2 regions of the Exiguobacterium sp. AB2 genome follow, and region 2 is predicted to be linked to the other one. Evidence: predicted binding sites of a transcription regulator. Region 2 holds the regulator's gene; the other holds the start of a gene.

Region 1 (8,265 bases), on a different contig from region 2:
CCCGCATCCTCTTTAAACAGGAAACCAGTCTCTCGCTCGAGTTGAATCGCTTCTTGCTCCGAATAAAACGGACCAATCGGCTTCGTCGGGTGACTGAAGGCGCTATCGTTCGGGTCGACTTCGGCCCGTGTGACGAGTGGCGCGACCGACCGTTCGAGTCCACGTTTACGGAGCGCTTTCGTCAGCGCGTTCTCAAACCAATACCCAATCATCCCTTGCGTCATCGCACCACAGACGTCTAAGGGCATCGCCGGTGTCGCCTCGCTATCGGAAGCTGCTTGTTGCAACATCAAATTTCCGACTTGGGGCCCGTTGCCGTGCGTGATGATGACCTCGATTCCTTCTGCGATTAGACCCGCCAACGCGTCGGCGGTCGTCTCGACCGCGCGCATTTGGGCGTTCGCGGTCGCATCCTTCCCTTGTTGGATTGCATTGCCACCGAGCGCGATGACGACGCGTCGTTTCTTCATGTCCATTCCCCCGATCAAAAGACTGTAATGTTGCCTGAGACGATGCGGACGACCGCTAAAATGGCGAGGACGGTCAACATACCGGCGACAATCCATTCTGTCTTCGTCAACGACTTGATCCCGTTCTCACGTTGCGCTTTCACGTAGAGCAACGTCCCTGGTGCGTAAAGGAGCGTCGTTAACAACAAGTAATCGACGCCTGCCGCATAGATGAGCCAAATCCCATAGATGGAAGCGACCGCCCCAATGACGAGATCGCGCGTTCGACGTTCACCGATGTTGTAGCCGATGCCATTTTTTGCGACTTTCACTTGATAGAAGGCCGAGAACGCGTATGGAATCAAGATGGCGCTCGATGCGAGCGAGAAGGCGAAGTTATACGCCGCGTCCGAGAAGAGGAACGTGAACAGGAACAGTTGAATTAAACCATTCGTAAGCCAAAGTGCGTTCGCCGGCGCGTTGTTTTTATTCTCTTTCGTGAACCAACGCGGGAAGACACCATCTTTCCCTGCCACATAGGGGATCTCTGCCGCAAGGAGCGTCCAACCGAGCCACGCCCCGAGCACCGAGATGACGAGCCCGCCGTTGATGAGCATCGCCCCCCAAGGACCGACTGCCGACTCGAGCAAGTACGCCATCGCCGGTTGCGTGGCGTTCGCCACGTTCTCTGGATTCAACAAACCGAGCGACATAATCGAGATGAGCAAGTAAATGATGAGCGTCCCGAGTAGACCGATGACAGTCGCCTTCCCAACGTCCGAGCGCTTCCGGGCCCGTCCTGACAAGACGACTGCCCCTTCGACACCGATAAACACCCAGAGCGTGACGAGCATCGTCGAGACGACTTGATCGCGGATGCTACTCCATGAGAAGCCGCCCTGTCCCCAGAAGTCGAACGTGAAGTTGTCGAGGTTGAAGAAGAATAACGTGATGGTGATGAAAGCAAAAATCGGAACGAGTTTCGCGATGGTCGTGATGATGTTGATCATCGACGCCTCGTGAATCCCACGCAAAATGAGGGAGTGGACGAGCCATAACATGATGGACGCACCGATGATGGAGGCGATGTTTTGACCGCCTTCGAAGATTGGAAAGAAATAGCCGATTGAACTGAACAATAGCGTCGCGTACGCGACGTTTCCGAGCCAGGCGGAGAGCCAGTAGCCCCAAGCCGAGTTGAATCCGACGAACTGTCCGAAGCCAGCACGCGCATAACTATACACCCCGCCGTCGAGGTCCGGTCGCCGCATCGTCAAGTTTTGGAAACTTAATCCGAGTGTGATGATCCCGATGCCGGTGATGACCCAACCGATGAGAATCGCACCCGCGTTCGCACCTTGGGCCAAGTCGGCCGCCAAGTTGAACGCCCCGCCCCCGATCATCGAACCGACGACGAGTGCCGTCAGGGCCCCGAGCCCCAACCGTTTGTCTTTCGGACTAGGATTTGCGCCAGCTGAACCGCTTGAGTCATGATCTAATTTCGTAGACATTTAACTCACCCCTTTCGCTTCATTGAAGGGGGGAAATCCCCCCTTTCCTCAACGTTCGAGCCATTCCGCTGTATCGACAAGCGTCGCCGCCATGACTGCTTTAATCGTGTGCATCCGATTCTCAGCCTCGTCAAATACGAACGAATGACGGCTCCGGAACACTTCATCGGTCACTTCCATCTCGGCCAAACCGTACTCTTCGTAAATGGCCCGGCCTACTTCTGTCTCTAAATCGTGGAACGCCGGGAGGCAGTGGAGGAACATGACATCTGCGTTCCCCGTCTTCTCAAGCATCTCCATGTTCACTTGATACGGTCGGAGCAGTTGAATCCGCTCTGCGAACTCGGCCTCTTCACCCATCGATACCCAGACGTCCGTATAGATGACGTCCGCGTTCGCCACCGCCTCGTCGACGCTTTCTGTGAGGGTGATGAGCGCGCCCGTCTCTTGTGCGACCGAGCGGGCGTAATCGACGACCTCGTCTGACGGCCAGAGTGATTTCGGGGCACAAATCCGGATATCCATTCCGAGTTTTGCACCGCCAATCAACAACGTGTTGCCCATGTTATTGCGCCCGTCCCCGACGTAAACGAACCGAATGCCGGCAAGGTCGCCTTTTTGCTCTTTCACCGTCAAGAAATCGGCTAAAATTTGCGTCGGGTGATACAAATCGGTCAACCCGTTCCAGACCGGGACGCCCGCGTCACGTGCGAGTCCTTCGACCGTCGCATGCGCGAAGGCTCGGAACTGGATGCCATCGAACATGCGACCGAGCACGATGGCCGTATCACGAACGGATTCTTTCTTACCAAACTGAATGTCCGACTTTCCGAGATATTCCGGATGCATGCCGAGGTCGACGGCTGCGACCGTGAACGCACACCGTGTCCGAGTCGACGGCTTTTCAAACAAGAGCGCCACATTCTTCCCTTCACAGACGCGATGTGGGATGCCTTGTTTCTTTTGACGCTTGAACGCGGCCGACAAATCAATCAAGTAGTTCAGTTCGTCCGGAGAAAACGCATTGAGCGATAAAAAGTGACGGCCTACCAAATCAACATTGTACGTTGTGGACATGTTCAGGTTCCTCCTCGTCAAATATCTTCACGAATAATCGGGCAACTCATGCAACGTGGGCCCCCACGGCCGCGTGACAACTCGCTCGACATGATTTCGATGACTTCGACACCTTCCGAACGCAAGAGCTCGTTCGAGACATAGTTACGGTCGTACGTGACGACGACCCCCGGTGCGATGGCGAGCGTGTTCGATCCGTCGTTCCACTGCTCCCGTGCCGCCGCGATCGGATCGCCGCCGCCACACGGGATGAGAACGATGTCATCGAGACCGAGTGCGGCTTTTAGCACTTGTAACAAATCGCTATGTTGCGTGATATGAAGTTCTCCGTCTTGATTCAGTGTCAGCTCGAAGATGTTCATCTTTCCTTCCGGTCCTTGGATGAACGGATGAATCGTGAACTTGTCGTGGTCGACCATCGTGAAGACGGTATCGAGGTGCATGAAGGCTCGCGATTTGGGGATTTCGATGGCGATCACTTTTTTAAACGTCCCGCCATGCTTGAGCAGATTAAGGGCGACCCGCTCGATGCCTTGCGCTGTCGTTCGCTCGGAAATACCGATGGCGACGACCTCTTTAGACAAGACGAGTTCGTCCCCGCCTTCCATCGCGAACCGGTAGTCACGGTCTGACCAAATCGGGACGTCACGTTTGGCGAATCGAGGATGGTACTTCATGATATATTGCGTGAATAACGATTCGCGTCGCCGCGCCGGCTCTTTCATACGGTTGATCGATAAGCCATTGCCGATGGCCGCTGCCGGGTCGCGGGTGAAGTATAGGTTCGGCATCGGATCCAAGTAGAACGGATACGTGTCTTCAATCATCTCATGCAAGTGACGTCGTTTCTCCGGCTTGATTTCCGACTTGCGAATCCCAGCCATGACCGTCTCGATTAACTGTTCATTGTCATAGGCGAGCAAATATTCTTTCAACGTCTCATACGATCCGTTGATGTTCGACTTTGACTCGGACAAGATGTCGGCGACGAACCGTTCCCTTACGCCCGGGAGCGATAACGTCTCGGCCATCAATTTTTCTAAATACAACACTTCGACGCCACGGTTTTGCAGGGCGCTCGCAAAGTAGTCATGTTCTTTTTGGATGACCGGCAAATGTGGGATGTCATCGAAGAGGAGTCGTTCTAAATATTCGGGGGTCAAATTTTCAAGTTCACGGCCCGGACGTTTCAGCAGCACCGTCCTGAGTTCACCGATTTCTGAATACACGTGGATTGGATGTTTTAGCGTAGTATCCCGTGAGGTCTGTTGATCCATCATCGTTATCATCTCGCTTCCTCCTAGTGTTTCGGGTGTGTTGCTACCCTTACATTATCAACTTACCCAATATCGGGACGGGTAAGTCCGACGGTGGGACCGTGGTGAATTCCACATCAAGATGAATGAACGATCGATAAAACTGAATGAAAAAACAATTGTGAACCATTACACAAGTATGCACAATCACTTTCCTCTGTATAATCGCTGTATAGATTGTGAAATAAATTCATTATTTTTTTATGTTCCTTTCCTGTATAATAGGGACGTACCTGAATCTACTATGGAAAAGGAAGTGAGTCGATGGCAATCGAACGTACAGAACATGCGCGTCACCAAGCTCAAGTGACCGCGTTCATTCAAAAGGGGGACCCGGTCGATTTCCGCGACTTGTTCCTTACCCTCCACCCTGGTGAACAGGCGGATTTATTCATCGAGCTCGAACAACCTGAGCGCCAGTTCGTCTATCGAGCACTCACACCGGAAGCGTTCACGGATTTATTTGAGAAGTTGGAACTCGAAGACCAGGAGCAATTCATCCAAGAGATGCCGCGGCCTTATGCGGTCCGCGTCTTGAACGACATGTTCTCGGACAATGCGGCTGACTTGATGAATGAACTGCCTGATGACTTCATGAACGAACTGTTCGAACAGATGGATGAGACCGAGGCCACAGAAGTCAAAGACTTGATGCGCTATCCAGACGACACGGCCGGCGCCGTCATGACGACAGAGTTCGTCGTCCTAAAGGCAGATAAGACCGTCGGCGAGACGCTCGAAGAGTTGCGCGACCTCGGACCGGACGCCGAGACGATTTATTACCTTTACGTCATCGATGCATCCGGTCGTCTCGTCGGTGTCGTCTCGCTCCGCGATTTGATCGTGTCACGGCTCGATGCTCGGATCGCCGACATTATGGGGCGACGCGTCGTCTCTGCGAACGTACTCACCGACCAAGAGGACTTGGCTCGGACCGTCCAAAAGTACGACCTGCTTGCCCTTCCCGTCGTCGACGATGAAGAGAAACTACTCGGAATCATCACCGTCGATGACGTCATGGACGTCATCGAGCGCGAGACGACCGAAGACTTTGAAGAACTGTCCGCTACGAAAGGTTCATCTGACATCAATATGGGACCGGTCGAGGCGGCCAAGAAACGCGCGCCTTGGATTATCAGTCTCATGTTCCTCGGCATGATTACCGCCTCGACGATTGGCGGATTCGAAGAAACGCTTGAGACGATCGTGCTCCTCGCCGTCTTTATGCCGCTCGTCATGGGATCGGCCGGGAACGCCGCGACCCAATCACTCGTCGTCACGGTCCGCTCGATCGCGCTCGGCACAATCAATCGAAAGAACGTCATGAAGATGGTACGACGCGAGTTCGGGACCGGCGTCATCCTCGGCGTCGTCTGCATGATCGTCATCTTCGGCGTCATCACGTTCCTGTATGACAACGCTTTTATTGGTATCATTGTCGGTATCTCGATTTTCGCCGCACTGAGCGTGGCGACGATTGTCGGAACACTCATCCCGCTCCTCATCAATCGCTTGAAACTCGATCCGGCTGTGGCTTCGGGACCGTTCATCACGACGTTAATGGACAACCTCGGGTTAATCATCTACTTCACCGTCGCCACATCGATGCTTCAGTTCCTTTAAGGCACGTGCCCTCGCGCACGTGTCTTTTTTTGTTACGTTTTGTTTACAGACGAGAAAACGGGAAATGATTGCCTGCCTGAATGGGTATTACAAATAAATACTTATAAATAAGAAGAAACCGAAGGAGGTCTCTCATATGACCATTCAGTAAGTCGCTTACATATTGATTACCGGGGCCTTATTCATGGGGCTCGTCGCATACGTATCGTATCGGATGACGCGCGGCAAAGTCGACAGCGCCGATGACTACTTCCTCGCAGGCCGTGGATTGACCGGTTTGTTCATCGCAGGGTCATTGCTTTTGACAAACCTTTCCGCCGAGCAACTGATCGGGTTGAACGGTCAGTCGTTCGCGGGCAATATGTCCGCCATGGCGTGGGAAGTCACGGCCCGGATTGCCGCCATCATCATGGCGCTCTTTTTACTGCCGCGCTTCCTCGGAATCGGCATCTCGACCATCCCTGAATTTTTGAGCCAACGGTATGACGAGGACGTCCGCCGTCTGACAGTGCTTTTGTTCTTGTTCGGCTATATGTGCGTCACGATCCCGTCGATGCTCTATTCAGGCGGCCTCGCCGTCTTGCAGCTGTTCGATGTGCCGGAACTACTCGGCGTCAGTTTCGAACAGGCGCTCTGGATGGTCATCTGGTTCATCGTGATAATCGGGGCAATCTATGCCATCTTCGGCGGCCTTCGCGCCGTCGCCGTGTCGGATACGTTGAACGGGATTGGACTCATCATCATCATCGGATTCCTTGTCCCGACGCTCGGTTTCATCGCCCTCGGTGACGGTAACCTCGTCGATGGGATGAAGACGATCGCGACGTCGAACCCAGAGAAACTGAACGCCATCGGTTCGAGCAACGACTCGGTCCCGTTCTTATCCATCTTCACCGGGATGATTTTCGCCAACTTGTTTTATTGGGCGCTCAACCAATACGTCATCCAGCGTGCGCTCGGCGCCAAGAACTTGGCCGAAGGACAAAAAGGTGTCTTGTTCACCGGTTATTTGAAGTTGCTCGTCCCGATTTTCATGTTGCTTCCAGGGATTATCGCGTTTCACTTGTACGGTTCAAACGTCGATAAGGCCGACCTCGCTTACCCGAGTTTGATTGCCGACTTGTTGCCGATGTGGCTGATGGGCTTTTTCCTCGCCGTCTTGTTCGGGGCCGTGTTCAGTTCGTTTAACTCCTTGTTAAACAGTATCGCCACGTTGTTCGTGCTCGACATTTATAAACCGAAGTTCAAACCGAACGCATCAGACAAAGATTTGATTCGCGTCAGTAAATGGTTCGGGACGCTCGTCGCCCTCATCTCGTTCTTCGTCGCCCCGAACTTGATGTATGCACCAGACGGGCTTTGGGACTTGATTCGTCGCTTCACCGGCTTCTTCAACATCCCGATTCTCGTCATTGTCTTGATTGGGATGCTCGTGAAGCGTGTCCCGCCGATTGCCGCGAAAATTGTTATCGTGTTCCATGTCATCACGTACTATTTTCTTGTCTGGGGGACCGAGCAGTGGTTTGGCTTTGACCTTGGGATTAACTTTATTCATATTTATGGCATCTTGTTCGTCATCGAGACATCGATTATGCTCCTGTTCGCGAAAGTTCGTCCGATGACGACGGCGAATCCGATTCGCATCGAACTCGGTCGTGTCAAGCCGTGGCGTCACGCCATCTCGACGTCAATTCTTCTTATCGCATCGATGATTTTTGTCTACTTCGTCTTCTCACCGATTGGACTCGCCTACGCGGACGGAATCGTCTCAGGCTGGTTCTTCCCGGCAACGCTTGGGTTGTTCACCGTGACGGCCGGGCTCGTCTTTGTCTCGTATCGCTACTGGCTCCCGCGCTATGAAGCGTATTTGAACAACCTTGGGACGAGTGAAGAGACTGAAGAAGAAGCAAGCGGTAGTTAACAACAACCTCACCGATCCGTTAATGGATCGGTGAGGTTGTTTTGTTTCATACGGCGTTTTCGTTCATACATGGCTTGATCCGCCTTATCGTATAAGGCGACGAAATCGGTATGGTCCTCTGTAAAGGAAGAACCGACCGCAGCCGATATACCCGCTTCTTCAAAAGCAAAATGAATGGCCGTAACAAGTTCCGACAACTCCTGGTCCGAACCGGTCATCAATACGACGAACTCGTCTCCACCGAGCCGGTACACTTTTGGACTTTTTCGTGTCAACACGTGTGCCGCTCGTTGGAGCAACATATCGCCAGCGGAGTGCCCGTACGTATCATTGACCTGCTTTAAATCGTTTAAATCGATTACAATGAC
Region 2 (8,265 bases):
TGACTCCGGACGCCCATGCGTCCGTTGAGACATGGCTCGAGACACATATGGAAGGGGCGTTCGTCGTCGTCGGTGACGTCGAACCGTTCCGTGACGTCTTGGCAAACTATTCCTATCAAGAAGCGCCAGCCGCCCACTGCTATGGACGCGCGAGCGACCTCGTCGCACTCGGGGAAGAGACGCCGGACGTCCACGCGTTTGAGCCGGAGTACCTTCGTCTCGCTGAGGCGGAGGCGAAGTGGCTCGAGGGACAGAACAATGGCTGATATCAAAATCCGCCGCATGACGTGGCTTGATGTCGAAGAAGTGACGGCCGTCGAGGAGGCCTCGTTCGCGATTCCGTGGACGAAAGAAGCGTTTATGAACGAGATGCTTCGAAACGAACAAGCGATTTATTTTGTCGCCGTCCAGGACCGCCGTGTCATCGGCTTCGCCGGGGTCTGGCAAATCGTCGACGAGGGCCATATCACGAACATCGCCGTCTTGCCGGAATTTCGAGGTCAAGGCGTCGGGAATCAATTGCTTCACGCGCTCGTCACATACGCCCGTTCGCAGTCGCTCGCCGCGCTCACGCTCGAAGTGCGCGTCTCGAACATCGGCGCCCAGAAGCTGTACGAGCAGTTCGGCTTCGAGTGTGCCGGTCGCCGCAAGCGATACTATCAAGACAACAATGAAGACGCCTTGATTTACTGGGCGAAGTTAGGAAGTGAAACCGAATGAACACATCACTCATCTTGGCAATCGAGTCGAGTTGTGATGAGACGTCGGTCGCCCTCGTGAAGGACGGCAAGACGCTCTTATCGAACGTCGTCTCGTCGCAGATTGAAAGCCATAAACGGTTCGGCGGCGTCGTGCCCGAGGTCGCCTCGCGCCATCACGTCGAACGGATCACGTACGTCATCGACGACGCCCTCAGTGAAGCCGGTGTGACGATGCAAGACGTCGACGCCGTCGCGGTCACGCAAGGTCCCGGACTCGTCGGGGCGCTCCTCGTCGGCATCAGTGCCGCCAAAGCGCTCGCGTTCGCTCACAACAAACCGCTCATCGGGGTGCACCATATCGCCGGGCATATTTATGCGAACGACCTCGTCGAAGAGATGGACTTTCCGCTCGTCTGCCTCGTCGTCTCAGGTGGTCATACCGAGCTCGTCTATATGCCAGAACATGGCGTCTTCGAAGTCATCGGTGAGACGCGTGACGATGCGGCCGGTGAGGCGTACGACAAAGTCGCCCGGACGCTGAGCCTCCCTTATCCAGGCGGACCGGCCATCGACCGTCTCGCGGCGAGCGGGGAAGACACGTACAAGTTCCCACGCGTCCGACTCGAGCCAGGAAGTTTTGACTTCAGTTTCAGCGGGCTGAAGTCATCGGTCATCAATGCCGTCCATAACGCCGAGCAACGGGGCGAGACGATTATCCCGGAGAACTTGGCGGCAAGCTTTCAAGCGAGTGTCGTCGAAGTGCTCGTCGAGAAGGCGATTCGTGCCGTGAACGAGAAAGGTGCGAAACAACTCCTCGTCGCCGGTGGTGTCGCGGCCAACCGTGGCCTGCGGGCCGCGCTACAGGCAGCGGCTGACCAAGAAGGCATCCGCCTCGTCATCCCGCCGCTCGCGCTTTGTGGGGACAACGCCGGCATGATCGGGGTCGCGGGACATCACGCGTATGTGCGCGGGAAGCGCGATACACTAGCGATGAATGCGGTTCCTGGGTTATCCTTAGAAGAGAGCATGACAGTCTAGGGGGAAATAGAGACATGACGAAACGCATCATCATTGGCGGGCTCGTCGTACTGCTCGTCGTCGCGACGTTTTTGCAAGTACGAGAGATTATCCGCGCCTACAATATCGCCTATCAAGAAGAAATCGTACCGGAAGCGACACGTGTGCGTTCGCTCACCGGAGCCGAGTCGCTTGAAGGTATCAGCCGGGTCACGGGCGAGAACACGCTCGTCGAGGCGCTGTATGGGTATAAGAACATGGACGACCAAGACATCGAGAGCGTCCTCGTCGTCGATCGCAACTTAGGGATTCAACCGAAGGCGAGCGACGCCTACTACGAACTCTTCCCGGGACGCGAGGCGACTGAGGAAGAGGCGGCGCAGTTCGAATCGCTCATCGCCGAGTTCGATGAGCAACAGCTGTTCGCTCAAGTCATCTCGACCCATGAGGCACGCTACGTGACGAACCGGGAAGAAGAGATGACATTTTACAAAGTGTTCGTCCGTGACGTCGACACGAACGAATACGTCTTCTTCATCACCGAAGACGGCACGAAACTCGACTTCCACACACGTGGCTTCTTGCCACTGCGTTATTTTTAAATGACTTTGAACAGAGGAGCGTCGTCCCGGTAGGGATGACGCTCCTCTGTTTTCATCTTTCATCGCCCTTCAGCCGTCCTGTCCGGCACGCCGCCCTCTATGATTTGTTAATCCCGGCCGATGACTTCAAGGACCATCGTAAGAAACGGTTCGGTATCGAGGCGAAGAACAGCCAATTGAGGAACTCACAAGGTCTGGCCCGCAACAAGACGCAGACCTGAAAGGCACGGCGTTACAAAGCGTGATGGTCATCGTCGCGGTCAACCTAAAGCGAATCATCATCCTTTGGAAAGAGAACACAGATGAAAGGCAAGGAAAAAGGCGATCGGCCCAACACAAGTCGGGCCAATCGCCTTTTTCGCGTTCTCACGCTCATATAGAGCGGAGGTTTTTCAGTGCCTTACCTTGGAGCTGAACTTTTTTATGTTCTTCGAGTCGTTCCATAAATGTGGTTGTGAATGAGACACACGACTCGCGTTTCGCTTCGGTGTTCGGGTCAAACTCAATCTTTAGAGGGGGAGCGGCAATCATCCCGTTCGCAGATCGAAGCGCGTTTTCAATCGTATCGACGGCAGCACAATATTTCGGGTAGTCGGTATCACCAGAACCAAACGCTGCACAAGGTAGAGCGTCTAAGTCCGCGTCATACAAATCGTCTACAAAACCTTCCGCCTCATACGGTACATCACCGTCACCCCATGTGTAGGCGCCGAGTAGGACGCCATCGTACTCCAATAGTGCATCGACGGAAAGGGACTCCAAATCGTCAGACAGCACGACCGTATGTCCTGCTGTGGTCAATGTATGTTGCAACAAGTGGGCGATGTCTTCTGTGTTCCCGGACATACTCACGTATGCAATCAAAATCGTCATGATTATCACCTCAAGACCACCTTAAATGAAAATGATTCTCATTGTCAATGATTGAATAAAAAAACACCACGTCCGATTTCATGAGGACATGGTGTCTGAGGATTTAGGGCGACGATACTTCTCGCGATGCCACGTATTGATTCGGCTGACCGTGAAGACGAGGAGCGCGAGCACCCACATGAACAGTGTCGTTTGATAGAAGTGGAACCAGACCGACCCGGGTGCATAAAAGCTATGCACCGTCACGTCGACCGGCCAGACGACGAGGCGGATGAAGAGCGTGCTCATGAGCAATCCACTCAGGAGACTGATGAAGATGCCGCTCCACGTCTGGATGATGAAGCCGATGACGACGGGCAAGAAGTAAAACACGATTGTCGGGACGATCGTCGATTCTCCACGGATGAGCTCGGACACGAATTCAGTCCCGGTCGGCACGATGAAGGCGAGACCGGTCAAAAACGCATGCAACCAGTCGATCCGCAGCGCACGGGACCGCATCATGAATGGAGCTCCTCCCATTCCGCATACAGTGCCGTGATTGACTCTTTCGTCGCGTCGGACTCGCTCGATAGCTCCTGTGCCCGCGCGAAGTCGTTGAAGACGTCCGGCTCGCAAAGGAGCTGTTCAATCTCTTCGAGGCGTGCCTCGTGCTGTTCAATCGTGAGCTCGATCTCTTCGATGCGCTGTTTCATTCGACGCTCCTCACGTTGTTGTTCCTTGTCGGCCCGTTGCTTTTTGACGACGACTTGTTTCGTCTCAACGCGTGCGAGCCGGGCCAGTTCTTCGAGTTCTTCTTTCTTCTCGACGTAGTACGAGTAATCACCGAGGTACTCGTCAATCCCGTTCGGCGTGATCTCGAGGACCCGCGTGGCGAGCCGGTCGATGAAGTACCGATCGTGCGAGACGAACAGGATGGTGCCGGGATAGTCGAGGAGCGCGTTCTCGAGAATCATCTTCGAGTCGAGGTCCAAGTGGTTCGTCGGCTCATCCAAGATGAGCAAGTTCGGCTGCTCGAGCTTCAGCTTTGCGAGCGTCAAGCGGGCCCGTTCACCGCCTGACAGTTCGTGGACACGTTTCATGACGTCGTCCCCACTGAAGAGGAACTGGCCGAGCAGGCTCCGTACGTCTTGCTCGCGCATGAGCGGCCAGTCGTTCCAAATCTCGTCGATGACGCGGTTCTTATCAGACAGATTCTGTTGCTCCTGGTCGTAGTAGCCGATCTCGACGCCGGTCCCGTAACGGATGTCGCCGGTGAGCGCCGGCTGTTGTTTCGTCAACACTTTCAAAAGCGTCGACTTGCCGACCCCGTTCGGGCCGACGAGGGCGACCGATTCGCCGCGCTGCAGCTGGAAGCGCAGGTTTTGAGCGATCGGTTCCTCATAGCCGATGGCGAGGTCGCTTCCGCTCAACACATCATTCCCGCTCTGGCGTTTGATCGTGAACGAGAGGACGGCGCTGCGTTCGTCGCCGTCCGGTGCATCCATCCGGTCGACCTTCTCGAGTCGCTTCCGGACGCTCTGGGCACGCTTCGTCGTCGTCGCCCGGGCGATGTTACGTTGGATGAAGTCTTGCATCTTGGCGATTTCTTCTTGTTGCGACTCGAACTGCTTCTTCTCTTGCTCATAGAGGGCCGCTTTCTGTTCGAGATACTTCGTATAGTTGCCGACGAAGCGGCGGCTCCGATGACGCGACAGTTCATAGACGACCGAGACGACCCGGTCGAGGAAGTAGCGGTCGTGGGAGACGATGAGGACGGCCCCTTTATAGCCGCTCAAGTACTTCTCGAGCCACGCGAGCGTCTCGATGTCCAAGTGGTTCGTCGGCTCGTCCAAGATGAGGAGGTCCGGGCTCTGGAGGAGCATCTTCGCCAAGGCGAGACGCGTTCGTTGCCCACCCGAAAGCGTGTCTATTTGACGCTCGAAGTCGTCCGGATAGAACCGCATCCCGTGGAGCACCGAGCGAATCGTCGCTTCATATTGATAGCCGCCCCGATCCTTGAACGTATGTTGTTCCTCGTCATACGCGGCGAGGAGCCGTTCATAGGCGTCCGCATCGTTCAAGATGCGTTCACTGCCCATGTCTTGCTCCATCCGTCGGAGCGTTTGTTCTTGCTCGATTAAATCGGTGAAGACGGTGAGCATTTCGTTCCAGATCGTCTCGCTCGATTCTAGCCCGGAGTCTTGGGCGAGGTAGCCGATCGTGACGTCTTTTGGCTTCATGATGTCGCCTGAGTCGTAGTTATATTCCCCGGCGATGACTTTGAGGAGCGTCGACTTGCCGGCACCGTTCCGGCCGACGAGGGCGACACGTTCACCTTCTTGAATCTCGAGTTTGACGTTCTCTAAAATCGGCTCGACGCCGAATGATTTTGATAAGTTGTTGACTTGCAATAGGATCAAGTGAAAAAACCCCTTTCTCTGTATTTAGTATACTGTATTTTTTAGTCTTTTCAGGTATATTCATTGAGTGGTCATGTGAATTCGTTTACAATCAAGGTGTATGAAATCAGATTCGTGTGTAACGTGTCGTAAAAAGGAGGCTCTTTCCGTTGAGTCAAAACGAACCAAAGATTCCGCAAGCGACAGCCAAACGGTTGCCACTATATTATCGGTTTATCCAAAGCCTGCATTCATCAGGCAAACAACGTGTCTCTTCTGCCGAACTGAGTGAGGCGGTCAAGGTCGATTCGGCGACGATTCGCCGCGACTTTTCGTACTTCGGTGCGCTCGGTAAAAAGGGATATGGCTATAACGTACAGTATCTGTTAGACTTTTTCCGAAAGACATTGAACCAGGACGAAATCACGAACGTCGCCTTGGTCGGGGTCGGTCATCTCGGGACAGCTTTCGTCAACTATAACTTCCTTAAAAACAATAACACACATATCGTCGTCGGGTTCGATGCAGACGAGACAAAAGTCGGCACGACGATGTCCGGTGTCCCGATTCATCACGTCGATGAGATGGAACAGATCATGAAGCAAAACAAAATCGATGTCGCCATCCTCACGGTCCCGTCCGCCTATGCGCAGCCGGTCGCCGATGACTTGGTCCGCTTTGGCATCAAAGGGATTTTGAACTTCACGCCGGCTCGACTTACGGTGCCGGACACGGTCCGCGTCCATCATATCGACTTGTCGATCGAACTCCAGTCGCTCATTTACTTTATGCAACACTATCCATCCGCTGAGGGGGTCCATCAATAATGGAATTTCTACAATCATCACTCGTCGTCGGTATCCCAGGTGGCGTCAGTATTTTTATCATCGCCATCATCGCGCTCATTCTCTTCGGGCCGAAGAAATTGCCAGAGTTCGGTCGGGCCGCGGGACAGACGCTCCGTGAGTTCAAAAATGCCACGAACGGCATGATGAAAGAGCACGACGAGAACGACAAGAAAGAAATCGAGAAGAAAGAGCAATAAGCCATGAACCATCAACCTGATCAAGAACGGGCACTGTCCGATCACTTGACAGAGCTGCGGAGACGACTGATGCTGTCGGCATTTGTCGTCTTTGCCTTATTCCTTATCGCTTTGCCGAGTGTCAAATACGTGCTCGCCTATCTGCAGGCGGACCTCGTCGAACGAGGGCTCGAACTGAACGCCTTTGGGGTCGCGGATCCGCTTATGATTTATTTGAATATGGCGTTCATTATCGGGATCGTGGCGTCCGGTCCGTTTCTACTGTATCAACTGTGGGCGTTCGTCGCACCTGGTCTGCATCCGAACGAGCGGAAAGCGACGCTCGCTTACATTCCAATCATTTCGGTTTTATTCCTCGTCGGTTTGGCGTTCGCCTACTATTGGCTGTTCCCGCTCGTCCTCGATATCTCGACGGACCTCGGGCAAGACCTTGGTCTGACCCAAATCATCGGGGCGTCGAACTACTTCACGTTCCTGCTGCAGTTGACGATTCCATTCGGACTATTGTTCCAGTTGCCGGTCGTGACGATGTTCTTGACGCGCATCGGTGTCGTGACGCCGTATTTCTTATCTAAAATTCGGAAGTACGCCTACTTCGCCTTGTTCGTCATCGCGGCCTTCATCACACCGCCGGATTTGACGTCGCACCTCATGGTGTCGCTGCCGCTTTTCTTCTTGTATGAGATCAGTTTGTCGATCTCACGCGTGACGTATCGCGGAGTGCTCCGACGTGAGAAAGAGGCGCAAGTGAAAGAACAGATGGATTTGATGAAACAGATGAATGAGAAGTGAGCATCGTTCCTTAACGGGACGATGCTTCAGAGTGTAGACAAAGTCATGTTTCAGTTGAACTGAAACATGACTTTGTCGTTTTCTTCAATAGCGCCATCGCAGAAAATCGCTATTTCAAGCGGTTCTATAGTTTGCTTAGATCATGGCTTTAAACAAAAAAGCTGCAGACAAGTAATTTGTCTACAGCCTGGAGCATCGTTCCTTAACGGGACGATGCTTTTTTTGATTGGGAATAAATGTTTTTACCAACAAGATAAACGCTGGACCCACGTGATACGATGAAACTACTTAGACATAAGTCAGGGGGAGAAGCGATGGTTTGGGAGTACTACGGGGATGCAATCATCATCGTCGGTGTGTTGACGACGATGCTATTGATTGCCGTGCTGAGTTTTTTGAAGTCTCCATTCAAGCGGAGACTCGTCTTCTCGTTGACGTTGCTCGTCGTGGGATACGTATCTTGTATCATCGGACTCGTCTTCGTTCGCGGTTGGGATGCGCTGGGCTGGATCATGATTGGTTTCAGTTTGTACGTGGTCGGTCTCGTCACGTATATTGGCGTCGTCATCTTTCACTGGATCAAAGCGCGACGCACGACAAAATCATGAGTGAACCGTTCCGATTGCGGAGCGGTTTTTTTGTCGTCACAACTGCTGTTCAAACTTCTGACATAATTACGTGAAAAATTGAGCAAAGGGATTGTCAAACCTTCTTGTGAAATAGTACAATAAGTTCAGAAAGCAAATGTGATATTTATCACAAACACTAACTTGCCTACCACTCAAAGGAGAGACAACCATATGAAAATCGCAGTCATCGGATGTACACACGCAGGAACAGCAGCAGTTAAAGGC

What was found. The regulator Rex, encoded in region 2, represses fermentation and respiration genes when NADH is low (regulators of the CRP and FNR family bind a similar motif). The targets are predictions, from matches to a motif close to TTGTGAAATATTTCACAA.
Region 1: the regulator Rex is predicted to act here: its motif matches at 4,473-4,490, upstream of arcA (arginine deiminase).

Annotation. Positions count from the first base shown of each region.
Region 1 covers NZ_JNAA01000067.1:14,998-23,262, forward strand. The annotation lists gene arcC (carbamate kinase) at 1-470, opposite strand, end outside; gene arcD (arginine-ornithine antiporter) at 485-1,960, opposite strand; gene argF (ornithine carbamoyltransferase) at 2,009-3,037, opposite strand; gene arcA (arginine deiminase) at 3,055-4,317, opposite strand; gene mgtE (magnesium transporter) at 4,618-5,976, shown strand; gene DI14_RS08840 (solute:sodium symporter family transporter) at 6,161-7,897, shown strand; gene DI14_RS08845 (sensor domain-containing diguanylate cyclase) at 7,906-8,265, opposite strand, start outside.
Region 2 covers NZ_JNAA01000079.1:1,314-9,578, reverse strand. The annotation lists gene tsaB (tRNA (adenosine(37)-N6)-threonylcarbamoyltransferase complex dimerization subunit type 1 TsaB) at 1-266, shown strand, start outside; gene rimI (ribosomal protein S18-alanine N-acetyltransferase) at 259-720, shown strand; gene tsaD (tRNA (adenosine(37)-N6)-threonylcarbamoyltransferase complex transferase subunit TsaD) at 717-1,739, shown strand; gene DI14_RS10645 (hypothetical protein) at 1,754-2,320, shown strand; gene DI14_RS10635 (flavodoxin domain-containing protein) at 2,693-3,193, opposite strand; gene DI14_RS10630 (hypothetical protein) at 3,272-3,697, opposite strand; gene DI14_RS10625 (ABC-F family ATP-binding cassette domain-containing protein) at 3,694-5,595, opposite strand; gene DI14_RS10620 (redox-sensing transcriptional repressor Rex) at 5,745-6,401, shown strand; gene tatA (twin-arginine translocase TatA/TatE family subunit) at 6,401-6,619, shown strand; gene tatC (twin-arginine translocase subunit TatC) at 6,623-7,411, shown strand; gene DI14_RS10605 (hypothetical protein) at 7,726-8,019, shown strand; gene DI14_RS10600 (FAD-dependent oxidoreductase) at 8,212-8,265, shown strand, end outside.